DNA from 3 places in the Weizmannia agrestimuris genome. Region 3 is predicted to be linked to each of the others. Evidence: riboswitches for the same ligand, from Rfam matches in the RefSeq annotation. Region 3 holds a riboswitch; each other region holds the start of a gene.
What was found. A riboswitch is a leader RNA that binds a small molecule or an ion and turns the genes downstream of it on or off. The one in region 3 is predicted to bind S-adenosylmethionine.

Region 1 (5,068 bases), on a different contig from region 3:
ACGCTGCAGGGCAGGCGTTAAAAAGGTGTTGTCGACAAAGGTGAGCGCCCCGGTTGCCTTTGCCAGTTCACTCACCGCCCGGATATCCGTCACTTTTAAAAGCGGGTTTGAAGGGGTTTCTACATAAAAAGCTTTCGTGTTCGGGCGGACGGCCTGCCGCACTTCTTCAAGGTTGGTCATATCTACAAATGTATGTTCAATACCAAGCCGGGTCAGGACTTCTGTCACCATCCGGAACGTGCCGCCATACACATCTTCGGTGATGACAACATGGTCGCCCGCCGACAAAAGCAGAAACGCGGTTGAAATCGCCGCCATCCCGGAAGCAAACGCGAAACCTTTGACACCGCCTTCGAGTTCGGCGATGACATCCTCGAGCGCTTCCCTCGTTGGATTGAGCGAGCGGCTGTAATCGTATTTACCGAACTGGTCAATGTCCGCCTGGTGGTATGTCGAAGCATGCTGGATCGGTACACTCACAGCACCGGTCGCCGGGTCTATTTTATGGCTGTTATGTAAAAGCCTCGTTTGAAAAGAATAATCTTCATTTGTCATCGTGTTTGCACCCCTTCGTGAATGTTGGCAAAAGCTTTTTCAATATCTGCAAGCAAATCGCGTTCATTTTCAATTCCGACTGAAAAGCGCAAAAGGCAATTGTCTACGCCTGAAGCAATCCGTTTTTCTTCCGGAATGTCGGCATGCGTCTGTGTAGCCGGGTAAGTGATAAAACTTTCCGTCCCACCGAGGCTTTCGGCAAATGTAATCAAAGACAGGCCGCGTAAAAACGGGTCGACCCATGATTCTTCTTTTACACGGAAAGAAAGCATCCCGCCGCGGCCCGGATACAGCACATCTTTTACATCCGGATGCGCGCTTAAAAATGCCGCCACAGCTTTTGCATTTTTTTCGTGTTTTTCCATCCTAAGCGCCAGCGTTTTCATGCCGCGCATCAGAAGCCACGAATCAAACGGACTGAGGGTGGCGCCGGCACCGTTATGGTACAGAAAAAGCTGCTCGCAAAGTTCAGCACCCTTTGCCACGATCAGACCGGCCAGCACGTCGTTATGCCCGCCAAGATATTTCGTCGCGCTATGGACTACAATATCAGCGCCTTCTTTAATCGGCTGCTGCAAAAGCGGGGTGTAAAAAGTATTGTCTACAATCAGCAGGATTCCGTGCCTTTTCGCAATTTCAGCCACTGCGCCGATATCCGTCTGCTGCATGAGGGGGTTTGTCGGCGTTTCGAGGAAAATGGCTTTCGTTTTCGGGGTGATTTCTTGTTCAATATTTTCCGGGTTGCACGTATTCACGTACTTACAACAAAGCCCCCATTTTTTATATCCCTGCTCCAGCAGGCGGTAGGTGCCGCCATATAAATCATCACTCACAATCCACTCATCGCCGGCCTGGAACAAAGATAAAACAGTGAAAATCGCAGCCATGCCGGAACTGCACGCAAACCCGCGGTCCCCGCCCTCCAGATCCGCAATCGCTTCTTCAAGCAACTGGCGCGTCGGGTTGCCGGTACGGGAATAATCGAAACCGGTTGACTGCCCAATGCCTTCGTGGCGGTAAGCGGTAGAAAAATAAACAGGCGGGTTCACCGCACCTGTCACGCGGTCACTGCGGTTTCCGATTTGTGCAAGTTTTGTTTCTGTATGATACATGATGGACACTCCCTCACTTAAAATCAAAAAGCCTTCTCCAATAAGAAGAAGGCCATTCCTTTCGTGCATGAACCATCTTCTTATCTTTCAAGTTATGATCCCATAACTTGCAGGACTTAGCACCTTTTCAACGCGTAAAAGCATTGAAGGTTGCTGAGGCTTCATCGGGCCATTCCCTCAACCTCTCTTGATAAGAAAACACCAATATGAAATTTGCCATCAACGCCGCAAAAGAAATTACACAACGAACCTAAAAATTGCTTACGTTCAATTTATCCCTTTTTTTCGGATTCGTCAAGCTTTTTTTAAATTTTGTTTTTCTTATGGATAATCCATATGGTGAGAAAATAAAACAGCAAAGATGAAAGGAGAAGCGTAATGACTCCGTCTGTAGTATTGATATACTCATTCCTGAATTTTGCTGCACTTTCTCCATTCACTATATTCGGCACATCCACAAATGTAAAAGGGATGATATGCATAACAGCATACAACTTTGTCTTAAATCCGCTCATCATTTCCTCAAAACAAAAACAAGCCACCAAAACGAGCATCAGAAGCAATTGATTTCGAATAAAGGTATTTAAAAACTGCGTGAAAACAGAAATAAATAATAGAAGACATAGGATTAGTAAAAGCGATCTGCCCAAAAACCGGGCAATTGAAATCCACAATACTTCTGTCCCGTTTAAATTGATCGCCACAGGGTACTTCCAACTCCCCAAATGGCTTATGATGCTACCAATAATGAGCGCAACAACCAGGATAACAATCGTGATGGCAAGGCTGTAAACAAATGAAGTGAAGATTCTCGCATCCAATATTTTCTTGAGCTTCACTGGCAAAACATTTACAAAATGATTAATACCGCCTTGTTTGTCTCTTGTTGAAATATCACCAATTAAAACTGCAATGAGAAGAGGCATTAAGAACGGGAATACGTAAAAAAGAATACGATATGTAAAGTTAATACCCGGGGTTTCGAACGACTCTATTACCGGATGAATATTTTGTTTAAGCAGAATGGTATTGAGCTGTATTGCTTTTTCTGTCTGCGGAACAATTTTTTTATTACCAAAAACAATTGTTCCGGCATTAATCCCAGCAATTAATTTTTTATCTAAAGCGATCTGCAATTTCAGTTCTTGCTTCCAATCCCCTGCTTCATGAGCTTGTATTTGTTCTGTACGAAGGCGTAACTCCTCCTGCAAACCCGCAAGTGCTTTCTTCTTTGCTTCACTCTTATTTGGATTTGATTCCATGTGTGAAATGGCATTTTCCAGTGAGGATTTGTTATCCTGATATTCATTGAGCGGGTCCATTCTCTTTGCTCCCACGAAAGTAATTGCAAACAAAATGAAAACAATCAAAATAGCAGCAATAAAAACAGTCAAATTTTTTTTATTTCTAATGAATCGCAATGTCTCTAATTTGATTAGCCCCATTTATCTTCACCTTCGTATATTTCCTCATAAATTAGTTGGCTGCCTTTTTGCCCTATGAAAAATGATTTAAATTTCATGTCTTGTTCGAATGCCTGATTTACCACAAAGGAGCTTTTACTCGAATCTATCTCCGCCCATACTTCATTGGCTGTGGCATTTTTAATTTCTTCATCTTTAAATAGGGAAAGAACTTTATCCGCATCATTCCCATTCTCTAACTTAATGATGATGTATTTATTAAAGTCCGGATTATTTTTTCTGCTTTCGTAAACCATTCTTCCTTGCTTTAAAAAGATGACACGATCACATAATTCATCAACATTGTTCAGAATATGGGAAGAAAAAAATACAATTTTATTTTCATCTCTAAGTTGCTTAATGGATTTGCTTATCAGTTTAATATTGGATGGGTCCAGCCCATTCATCGGCTCGTCCATCAATAGCAAATCACAAGAACTGATCAAGCACATCCCAAATAGCAGCCTTTGCTGCATGCCAAGCGAATATTTTGAAACCCTTTTGTCGATATAGGAACCCATGCTTAATTTTTCAATAACAGCGCCACATTCTTGTTTGCTCTCCCATAATCTTTGTACAAGTTTTAAATGCTCTCTCCCTGTTAAATTTGGATACAATACTGTATGGTCTTGCAAAAAAAATATTTTTTTAAGGATTTTTTCCCGATGCATTTTATAATTCATGCCGTAAATACTAATTTCGCCTTTTGAAGCAGGAATCAGGTTGGATATCGCATTTAAAAGCGTCGTCTTGCCGGATCCATTTGGAGCAACCAGGCCAATAATCTCCCCTGGTTCAGCAGAAAAACTTATATCTTCCAAAATTTTTGACTTCTCTATCTCTACTGACACATTGTTTACCCTTAACAAAACAATCCCTCCCCCGTTAATTCACAAGATCTTATCACCTATTTTAATAGGCCGCAGCGCCATTGTCACCGAAATTTTTGCGTGGTGTCACCGAAAAAACAAACTGCTGCTGCACATATTGGCGGCAACCACCAAAAAAAGCGGGATTCTTTATGAATCCGCTCTATCCAGTCAAAAAATTTTTTCTTGTTATTTTGCTTATTCTTGTTATTTTGCTTATATAGTCTGGACCAAATCCTGAATATGGAGCATGGCAACCGGTTTCTGGCCGGTAACAACCGGAAGCACCTTGAAAGCGTGGTCTTCCATTATCCGCAATGCTTCCGCTGCCAGCTGATGCTCACTGACGCAAACCGGATATTTTGTATACAAATCTGCTACTTTTTTATCCAGTACTTCATGGCCGTTTAAAAGCTCACGCCGGATATCGCCGTCCGTTAAAATGCCGGCCAGCCGTCCCCGATCGTCAATAACTGAAACAGCCCCCGCCCCCGCTTCCGTCATCATAAATAATGCTTCCTTTATGCCGGTGTCCATTCCGGCAACCGGGTTCATCCTTTTCCGTTTAGCCACATGGCCAACCGTGAGAAGCAAACGCCGGCCAAGCGAGCCACCGGGATGGAAAAGCGCAAAGTTTTCAGGTTTAAAATCCCTTGCCTTCAAAAGGGCAACCGCAATCGCATCCCCGAGTGCAAGCGTGACGGTAGTTGTAGAAGTCGGGGCAAGGCCGAGCGGGCACGCTTCCTCAACTTCCCCGATATCCATCACCAGATTCGAACGCCGCGCCAGTGTCGACTTGCGTGAACCAGAAATGGCAATCATTTTTGCGCCGATCCTTTTGATGGAAGGGATCATATTTAATATTTCCGACGTTTCCCCGCTGTTGGAAATGGCAATGAGGATGTCTTCTTTTGTTATTTTTCCAAGATCGCCGTGCAGTGCTTCTCCCGGGTGAAGGAAAAATGCCGGGGTACCGGTGCTTGCAAATGTGGAAGCAAGTTTCCGGCCGATGATGCCCGATTTCCCCATTCCTGTAAAAATGACTCTGCCTTCGCACGCCAATATCATT
Region 2 (5,068 bases), on a different contig from region 3:
ATTGTGCTGATGACCAGTCTGATGGCCGTACTGAAGATCGCCTGAATCATGAAAAACCGCTTAGAGCCCCCATCCTCTAAGCGGTTTTTTGATACGATATCCGGGTTTTCCACCCAGCCGTTCAGGCACTTGGCGGCTGACCGGCCGATCTTGCAGCCAGTCCGTATACGATCAGGCCCTGCTGTTGATTTTAATCTGATACAAATCTCTTCTCCGGTCGGCCAGTTGCCGGACGGAGCCGCTGTTGCGGTTGCGGCGCAGTTTCTCAAGATCGACATCGCCGACAACGACGGTATCGACATTGGGATCGCATTCCCCGACAATGCCGTCGCGGGCAAAACCGAAATCGGAGGGGGAAAAAATGCCGGACTGGGCATACTGGATATCCATGTTTTCCACGTGGGTCAGGTTTCCGACTGTTCCCGCAATACAGGTGTACACCTGGTTTTCAATGGCCCGCGCCTGCGCACAGTAGCGGACGCGCAAATAGGCTTGGCGGTCGTCCGTGCAAAACGGGACAAAAATAATGTTCGCGCCGTAGTCAACAGCGACACGGGCCAGCTCCGGAAACTCGATATCATAGCAAATCAGAATCGCAATTTTCCCGCAATCCGTATCAAATACATTGAGTTCGTTTCCTTCCGCGATCCCCCACCATTTCCGCTCATTTGGCGTAATATGGAGTTTGGTCTGCCTTTCGATCGTCCCGTCGCGCCGGAACAAAAAGGCGACATTGTAAATGCCCCCGTCTTCTTCCACAAAATGGGACCCGCCGATAATGTTGACATTGTAGCGCACGGCAAGCTCTGTAAACAATTCAATATATTGTTCTGTGTACTCGGAAAGCCGGCGCACTGCCTGGTCAGGACGCTTTTCCTCCAGGTAGGACATCAGCTGCGTGGTGAAAATTTCCGGAAAAACGGCGAAATCAGAACCGAAATCCGCGGCCACATCGACATAATATTCCACCTGTCTGACAAAATCATCGAAGGAATCAATTTTTTTCATCATATATTGGATTGCTGTAATCCTAACCGGGAACGAAGCATGATAGACACGGCGGGACTTCGGCAAATAATCAACATTATGCCATTCCATAAGCGTTGCAAATGAAGCGGATGCTGTATCATCCGGCAAATACTGCCTGTTGATCCGCATAATCTGGAACCCTTCAAGCAGCTGGAAGGAAAGAACCGGGTCATATATATTGTGCATCTCGACCTCTTCCACGTATTCGCGCGGGGTCATTTTGTCTTTATATTTGCTGTAATTCGGAATCCGGCCGCCAATGATGATGCTTTGAAGGTTCATTTTCCGGCAAAGCTCTTTCCGTGCCTCATACAATCGATGCCCGAACTTCATGCGCCGGTATTCCGGGTCGATCATCACTTCAATGCCGTACAGGTTGAGCCCGTGCGGATTATGGTTGGTAATATAGCCGTTCGCGGTGATCGTATCCCATGTATGCTGATCCTCGTATTCATCGAAATTGACAATTAAGCTGGAGCAGGAACCGACAACTTTCCCTTCGTATTCCACGCAAAACTGCCCTTCCGGAAAAATTCGGATATGGCTCTCGAGCTGCTCGCGTTTCCACGGCTCCATCCCCGGAAAACATTTTTTCGACAATGCCATAATATCATCAATGTCTTCGAACCGGATGTTCCGCACCTCGATTTTCTTCTCAAACTTGGATACATCTGTCTCTGGCACAATCTCACACCCTTAACACACTTTTTCTTTTTATCATACCCTATCCGGAACGGTTTTTCCCGAAAAACAACTCTTTGTATCCTTTCATCATCCAGCAATTGGAATACCTCTCTCTAGATGTTCATTTCACCGTGTACAATGAGATGATGGAGTGTCTTCCCATTTTTTCACTTACCTGCCCTTCGAGTAAACCGAAATGTTGAAAATATAAGTTGACAAATCGGAATAATATTATTTATCATAGTTTTAACAAATTATTTTCTTGCTATACAACTTATCAAGAGAGGGGGAGGGACTGGCCCGAGGAAACCTCAGCAACAGATTCTTTTTGGGAATACTGTGCTAATTCCAGCAAGCGTCAAGCTTGGAAGATAAGTTAAGGAGTGCGCCCTCTTCTTAACTTTCTTGAAGGGGGCCTTTCTTTTTTGGATCATCCGAATTGCCGGCCGGACCACCAGGCACACACGAAATTTATTTTTGGGGGTAGTGAAAAATGGCTCATATTGATGAAACAAAAATCGCCCGCATTATGGAATCATTGCAAAAACTGGAGTTTGGAACAGTGGTCATTTCGATCCATGAAGGGAACATCACACAGATCGAAACAACCGAGAAACTCCGGTTTGCACTGGAAAAGAAAAAAGCGGCACTTCCCAAACAAAAGATGATGACGGGCGCCGGCATTCCGGTTATCGCTTTCCCCGTTGTTCGTGCCACACGAATGCCGGCATTTGGATATCCAAATGCCGGCTTTGTTTATGAGTACAAAGATATTGAAGTTTGCGGAAATAATGTTTTTAAAGCAGCATTCAGGCGGTCGGCTGCTTGCCGGATAAGCCATTTTGCGGCAAAAGATCCAGAAATGTCTTGAGCAATCCGGAATAAGACGCTTTATAGACCGGTGTCAAAATGATTACCGTATCGCCTTCTTCTACTTTTCTTAATGCCCTGGTGATGGGCGGGCTTTGCCGGGCATTCATTAAATCGCCGGCCAGAAGTTCCCGAATATTGATGAGCTCCGGTTCGTACCCGTGCCCCCTTAACCCGGCCCTGATATAATCACGGATCCCATTTAATCTCGTATACGCAGAAGGGCTCCCGTTCAGCAGTACCACTTTTTCCGCCATATGAATCCCCCAATTCTTCCTTAATTTTTCATTGCGTGCAACAGCTGATGGCCGTTGTTCCCTAAAATGCGGTTTAAAATATGATTGGTCGTTGCTGAAAAGAGGGCGTGGTCCCTTTTCCGTGGATAAGGAAGTTTTACCGGATAATCCATCGCAATTTCCCCCTCTTCGATTAACACAACCCGATCAGCGAGGGCGACTGCTTCTTCCACGTCATGTGTCACCAATATGGCCGTAAAATGTTTTTCAAGCCAAAGCGACTGGATCAGCGCATGCATTTCAATCCGGGTTAATGCATCGAGCGCCCCAAGCGGTTCATCGAGGAGAAGGATGTCCGGCTCATGGATTAATGCCCTCGCCAGTGCCACCCTTTGTTTCTGGCCGCCGGATAAAGACGAAGGCCAATCATTTGCACGCCCTTCCAGCCCGACTTTTCCAAGCATTTCAAGTGCCTTGTTCTTCCAGTCGCCCGCAAGGCCAAGCCCGACATTTTGAAGCACGGTTTTCCATGGGAGCAGGCGGCCGTCCTGAAACATCATTTTTGCCGATCCGTTTCTGCCGGATAAAGGCGCCCCGTTTATAAGGATTTTTCCGCCGCTTGCCGCTTCAAGTCCTGAAAGCAGCCTGAGAAGCGTACTTTTGCCGCATCCGCTCCTCCCAACAATCGCAACAAATTCCCCTTTTCTTATTTTTAAATGAAGATGGCGCAGGATGCGATGGCTGCCGAATGATTTCTCCAGCCCCTCAATCTCTACAGCAAACGCCTTTTCTTTCGGCATCGTTTCCTCCTCCTTTATTTTTGATATGACGGGTGCCACTTTAACAATCGTTGTTCTGCGATTTTTGCCAGCCAGTCGGACAGTTTTCCAAGAAGGGCATATAAGACAATACTCAAAACGACAACATCAAGCTGCATGAACTCGCGGGCGTTCATGGCCATATAGCCAATGCCGGAGTTGGATGCAATCGTTTCGGCCACAATCAAGGTTACCCATGTGACCCCGAGCGCATAGCGCACACCGACTAAGATGGAAGGAAGCGCCCCCGGCAGGATCATATGCCAAAAAAGTGCCGTCCCTTTCAGCCCGTAAACTTCTCCCATTTCGATTAGCGCTCTGTCCACCGAGCGGATGCCATGGAACGTATTTAAATAGATTGGAAAAAAGGTGCCGAGCGCAACGAGAAACAGCTTCGCTTCTTCCCCGATCCCGAACCATAAAATGACAATCGGAATCAGGGCAAGGTGGGGAACGTTCCGGATCATTTGCACGGTACTATCGAGCAGGCTTTCCGCTTTTTTGGACAGCCCGGTAAACAACCCAAGTCCAAATCCGATTCCGCCGCCAACCAAAAATCCGATCAGTGCCCGTTTTGTGCTTGCGCCGATATAATTGAAAAGCTGCCCGGATTGCGTGAGACCCCAAGCCGCTTTTACAACGGCAACAGGGCTTGGGAGCACATTGGGTGGCAAGATGCCAGCAGAACTTGCAAGCTGCCAGGCAAACAGCAGGCAAACCGGCACCACCCACGGCATGACGCGTTTTTTCAACATCAGATCGGCCTCCTTACTTTAATACTTTCGGCAGTGCATCGTTCGCCACAATCTCGCCGAACGGGCTGATGACATTGGAAACGGGGGCATCAGGCTGTTCAAGCGGCAGGTATGGGAACAACAGCTCAGCCGTCCGGTACGCTTCTTCAAGATGCGGATAACCGGATAAAATGAACGTTTCAATGCCAAGCTCCGCATATTCCTTCATTCTTTCTGCGACAATTTCCGGGCTCCCTACAAGTGCCGTTCCCGCACCGCCGCGCACGAGCCCAACGCCGGCCCAAAGGTTCGGGCTAATTTCAAGATTGTCCCGGCTGCCGTTGTGGAGAGATGTCATTCGTTGCTGGCCGACCGAGTCAAACCGTGAGAAAATCTTTTGGGACGCTTGGATGAGTTCATCATCGACATACCGGATCAAGTCATTAGCTGCATCCCATGCCTCGTCCTCTGTTTCCCTGACAATGACATGGAGCCGAATCCCAAAACGCACTGTCCTTCCTTGTGCTGACGCCAGTTTTTTGACATGATCGATTTTTTCCTTTACTTTTTCCGGCGGCTCGCCCCAAGTCAAATAGACATCGACATGTTTTGCCGCCACTTCCTGCCCGATTTCCGACGACCCGCCGAAATAAAGCGGCGGATAAGGCTGCTGCACCGTTGGGTAAAGCAGTTTGCT
Region 3 (5,068 bases):
TCCCGGGCGGTTTCGGGCACACGGCTGCCGTGGCTGACATATAAAACACCTTGTTTCATACCCGTTCACCCGGTACAGGCCGGAGCAGCGGAAAGCTGTTCAAACCATTTCAACTCATCGCGCAGTTTTACCACTTCTCCGATGATCAAAAGCGATGGGTTGCGCAGCCCGTCCGCCTTTTCACTTAAATTTCCAAGCGTGCCGACCGCGGTTTCCTGTTTTTCTGTCGTGCCCCAGCGGATAAGTGCAGCCGGCATATCCGGCGATTTGCCGTGCTTTATCAGTTGCGCACAGATGAGCGGCAGATTTTTCACGCCCATATAAATGCAAAGTGTATCAATTCCCGCATATTTGGACCAGTATGCATCAAGGTCTTCGCCTTTTTTCGTGACGCCCGCGATAAAAGCAACGGATGTACTGAGCCCGCGGTGGGTGAGCGGAATGCCGGCATAGGCGGGCACGGCGGAACCGGACGTAATCCCCGGAACGATTTCAAACGGAATATGCTTTTGCACCAGTACTTCCGCCTCCTCCCCGCCTCTGCCGAATATAAACGGATCGCCGCCTTTTAAACGGACAACAGTTTTGCCTTGGTTGGCAAACTTCACAAGCAGGTGGTTGATCGTATCCTGCGACATCGTATGGGCGTCCGGCTTTTTCCCGCAGTAGACGAGTTCCGCATCCGGCCTTGCTTCTTTTAACAGATCCGGATTCACCAGGCGGTCATATAAAATGACATCCGCTTCCCGGATCATGCGCAATCCTTTCACTGTGATCAGTTCCGGATCGCCGGGCCCTGCCCCGACTAAATATACTTTTCTCATTTCTTCACCTGCTTTAAACTTAATCGGATAACTGGTTGGTTTGGTTTATGCGCCCACTTCTCCCGGAGTGGCTGTAGCAGCGGCTTAGAAGGGATGGCCGTTTTTGCCGCAGCACCACCTGGCAGCCTTATTTTTTCTGAACCGTATGCAGCCCGCATTCGGTTTTATGAAAGCCCGCCCATCTTCCTGCTCTTGAGTCGCTGTTTCCAGCAGCACGTGTGCACGGGAAACAGCCGATGCTCGGATATCCCTGGTCATGCAATTCGTTATACGGAAGATGATGGGACTTGATATAGTTCCAAACGTCATCCCATGTCCAATGAATCAGCGGGCAAATTTTAATCGAATGGAACCTTTCATCTTTATTGACAAAATTCGTTTTCGCCCTTGTCGGCGATTGCTCCCGCCGCAAGCCGGATATCCAGGCCGCCGCTCCCTGCAGCGTTTCTTCAAGCGGCTTGATTTTCCGGATATAGCAGCATTGGTCCGGATCCCTTTTCCAAAGGGCAGATCCGTATTGCGCCGCCTGTTCATCAAGCGTAAGCGACGGTTTTTTCATTTGGATATTTAAAGCCGGATATTTCTTTTTCACTTTTTCAATCAATTCGTAAGTTTGCGGAAAGTGCAGGTCCGTATCCAAAAATACGATATCCGCATCTTCTCTGACTTTCGAAATGAGATCAATCAGCACCATTCCTTCTGCGCCGAAGCTGCACGCATATACCACTGATTTACCGTACGTGCCATATGCCCACTGCAAAATTTCCAATGCACCCTTTGTTTTATCTTCCGGCACGAACGCTGCAAACGGATCCGACGTAAACTGTTCATATGTGAGCCGCGTTTGCTCCACTCTATTCCCTTCTTTCTTATTCGATTACTAAGGATTAAACGACAAAAATCTTCTTACCCTGAAGTAAGAAGATATCCATTCCCGGGAAATCTTCTTATCTTTCAGGCCACCACCTGCAGGAATTGGCACAGTACCCGTTTTCGGACCTGCTGCCGAGGCTTCACAGGGCCCTTCCCTCCACCTCTCTTGATAAGAAAATAACAACATATAAGCTTGAAGTTTATTGTATACCTTCTTATGCTATTCGTCAACGAAAAATTCAGACAAGGAAAAAAAGACCCATTCTTTTGACCGGATGATGCAGAAAATTGACATAGGGAGGAAAAAATGGCTGAATGGAAGCAAGACGAGGTGAAAATATGATGCATTTGGACAAACACCACGAACCAAGAACAAACGGAACATTACTGCGGCAACTCTCCCGCCGGCCGTTTCAACTGAACAGGCTGATTGAAGAAAACCTGCAGCTTTTTCAGATGTATTGCAATCCCAATTTTCCAAAGCCGTTTTCCTTCTCGCACCTGCTCTTGAACCGGAAATACCCTGTTGGACCATGCAAGACCTTCGCAGACGATAGCGGACTTGTTTACCCTGAATGGAAAACGGAACTGGACAAGGAATACAATAGGCTCCTTGAAACGGCCAATCGCGAAGTGAACATCCTTGACTTCGGCGCGATCGGGGACGGAAAAACCGACAGTACAACGGCGTTTCAAAAAGCAATCGGCAGCGGGCGGGTAAAAGTGATCGTGCCCGCGGGTACTTTTCTCGTCAAATGGCTCAAGCTTCCTTCATGGACATGCCTGATCGGCCGCGGGAAAGGTGTTACAACGATCAAATTCCACCCGGGTGCGCCGAAAAAAACGCGGCTCGTCCAAAATGCCGACTTCCGGTACGGCAATGACCATATTCTCGTAGAAGGCCTGACGCTTGATTGGAATGTGGAAAGGCTCGGTCAAGCAGAAAAAACTTCGGCCGGAAACAACCGGTCGAGCTGCCTTACTTTTGCTCACGTCACGTACGGCTGGGTGAAAAACGTGGAAGCTGTCAATGCTGGCCTGCACGGCTTTGATGTGTCATCCACCCGCTATCATTATTTGGGCGACGGGTTCCTTGCCCCCGGGAGAAGCCGTTATATATGGCTCGACGGCATCACTGCAAGCGGGTTCGGAGATGATGGCATCACAACCCACCACAGCGACTATATTTTTATTTCAAACTCGTACTGCTTCCATCCGAGCGGCAGGGCCCATACGGAAGGTTTTTCCAACTCCAACGGCATTGAAATTGATGACGGCTCCCGCTATGTGTGGCTTTGCAATAACGCCACAACCGGTTGCTTCGGCGGCGTGGAAATCAAAGCCCACCACAATGCATCGGCCGCTTCCCATGTCCATATTTACGGCCATCTTTCGGTCCGGGACAACCGTTCTTTTAATTTCCGGCACATCGGCCACCATAAAGGGAAAGATGCCAATTCGAAAAGCGCCAACCATATTGTCGCGGCAAATCTTGTCTCTATTGCACCGGTTTTTACCGATTTATATAAAGATTCCACACCGCGCAGCCTCGTCGTTTCCGCATACCAAAATGTTGTAATCAACGGGCTCACCGCAATCGGCGACCCGGATTACGATTTTAAAGGTAATCCCGTGATCGCCATCCAATACCGGGCAAAAAACGTTGTCCTGAAAAATATTAACATCAGCGGGTTTAAAAATGCAAAACGGATAAAAGGCAAAGACAGATGCGTGTTGGTAAAGTGACTGCAGGGAGTTTCCGACATTTACGCTGGTCATTTGGCTTATCAGGTATAAATTTTTATTTTTTTAAGCTGTGAATGGGATAATTGGTCCTAATAGGGCTTCTATGAACCATAACTCGCTTTTCGTTCTTGGTTAACGGTCTTGATGAGGCATCTCGGAACCATCACACGGCTTTCATTTTTTGCTAATGGTCTTGTTGTGGCGTCTCAGAACCATTACACCATTTCAATTCCAAGCTTTCGGTCCCGAGGCGGATTCTCGGAATCATTACACGGCTTTCATTTTTTGCTAATGGTCTTGTTGTGACTTCTCAGACCATATCATGGCTTTAATTCCGGGTTAATGATCCGTAGTGGTAAGCATGCCATTCTTCCCACTATGCAAAAAGGCTGCTCCGAAAGCCTCGGATCCTGCTTTCGGGGCAGCCCCTTTTTACAGCACCTTGCTCAAGAATGCTTTTGTCCGTTCTTCCTGCGGGTTTTCGAACAGTTCCTGCGGCGTGTTTTCTTCGACAATATAGCCGCCGTCCATAAACAGGACGCGGTCCCCGACTTCTCGGGCAAAGCCCATTTCATGCGTGACGACGACCATTGTCATGCCGTCTTTTGCCAGGCTCCTCATGACTTCGAGCACTTCCCCGACCATTTCCGGGTCAAGCGCAGACGTCGGTTCATCAAACAACATGATTTTCGGTTCCATCGCAAGCGCGCGGGCGATCGCAATCCGCTGCTTTTGCCCACCCGATAACGAATCCGGATACGCGTCCGCTTTTTCTTCGAGCCCAACTTTGCGCAAAAGTTCAAGCGCCTTCTGCTTTGCTGCTTCTTTTGAAAGCTTCCGCACCTTGATTGGAGAAAGGGTAATGTTTTCCAGAACGGTCATATGTGGAAAAAGATTAAACTGCTGGAACACCATGCCGACTTCTGTGCGGATTTTATTGATATTCGTCGACTTATCCGCGATATCAACACCTTCTATGTATACATGGCCGTCTGTGATCGTCTCAAGCAGATTGATGCAGCGCAGGAAAGTCGATTTCCCCGAACCGGACGGGCCGATGACGACGACCACTTCCTGCGGTTTGATCTCGACATTGATGTTTTTCAGCACCTCGTTATCCCCGAAAGATTTTTTCAAATTCACCACTTTGATCATTCTGTTGCCAACCTTCTTTCTATGAAGCGTAAAAGGAAGCTGAGGGAAAGCGTCAAAACGAGATAAAGGAAGGCAGCTGTCAGATACGGCTCCCAAACCCGGTAATACTGCGTTTCCATCGCCTGCGCCCAATATACAATTTCAGGTGCGGCAATAACGGATACGAGCGATGAATCCTTAATGAGTACGATAAATTCATTGCCAAGCGGCGGGATCATCCTTTTAAAAGCCTGAGGCAGAATGACATAGCGCATTGCCTGTACATGGCTGAGCCCAAGCGAACGGGCTGCTTCCATCTGCCCTTTTTCGATGGACTGCACGCCGCCCCGCAAAATTTCCGCCACATACGCGGCTGAGTTAAGCGAAAGGGCAATCACCCCGGCGACAATCCCGTTCGTTTTCCCTAAAAATAGCGGCACAGCGCCGAAGTTGACGATCAAAATTTGCACAAACAGCGGCGTTCCGCGGAA

Region 1: linked by a shared signal. The riboswitch ahead of NFR98_RS02905 (methionine biosynthesis PLP-dependent protein) and the one ahead of NFR98_RS09080 (phosphoadenylyl-sulfate reductase) in region 3 are both predicted to bind S-adenosylmethionine.
Region 2: linked by a shared signal. The riboswitch ahead of NFR98_RS15880 (YezD family protein) and the one ahead of NFR98_RS09080 (phosphoadenylyl-sulfate reductase) in region 3 are both predicted to bind S-adenosylmethionine.

What each region holds. Positions count from the first base shown of each region.
Region 1 is NZ_CALPDC010000003.1:74,311-79,378, forward strand. It holds gene metC (cystathionine beta-lyase) at 1-555, opposite strand, end outside; gene NFR98_RS02905 (methionine biosynthesis PLP-dependent protein) at 552-1,667, opposite strand; SAM riboswitch class I at 1,745-1,864, opposite strand; gene NFR98_RS02910 (ABC-2 family transporter permease) at 1,973-3,112, opposite strand; gene NFR98_RS02915 (ABC transporter ATP-binding protein) at 3,103-3,999, opposite strand; gene NFR98_RS02920 (KpsF/GutQ family sugar-phosphate isomerase) at 4,216-5,068, opposite strand, start outside.
Region 2 is NZ_CALPDC010000012.1:5,352-10,419, reverse strand. It holds gene NFR98_RS06985 (AEC family transporter) at 1-45, shown strand, start outside; gene NFR98_RS06980 (GNAT family N-acetyltransferase) at 172-1,713, opposite strand; SAM riboswitch class I at 1,985-2,091, shown strand; gene NFR98_RS15880 (YezD family protein) at 2,207-2,584, shown strand; gene NFR98_RS06970 (NAD(P)H-dependent oxidoreductase) at 2,523-2,840, opposite strand; gene NFR98_RS06965 (ATP-binding cassette domain-containing protein) at 2,861-3,619, opposite strand; gene ssuC (aliphatic sulfonate ABC transporter permease SsuC) at 3,634-4,392, opposite strand; gene ssuD (FMNH2-dependent alkanesulfonate monooxygenase) at 4,406-5,068, opposite strand, start outside.
Region 3 is NZ_CALPDC010000019.1:25,291-30,358, reverse strand. It holds gene NFR98_RS09090 (sirohydrochlorin chelatase) at 1-59, opposite strand, end outside; gene cobA (uroporphyrinogen-III C-methyltransferase) at 66-824, opposite strand; gene NFR98_RS09080 (phosphoadenylyl-sulfate reductase) at 952-1,677, opposite strand; SAM riboswitch class I at 1,769-1,873, opposite strand; gene NFR98_RS09075 (glycosyl hydrolase family 28-related protein) at 2,013-3,443, shown strand; gene NFR98_RS09070 (amino acid ABC transporter ATP-binding protein) at 3,876-4,598, opposite strand; gene NFR98_RS09065 (amino acid ABC transporter permease) at 4,595-5,068, opposite strand, start outside.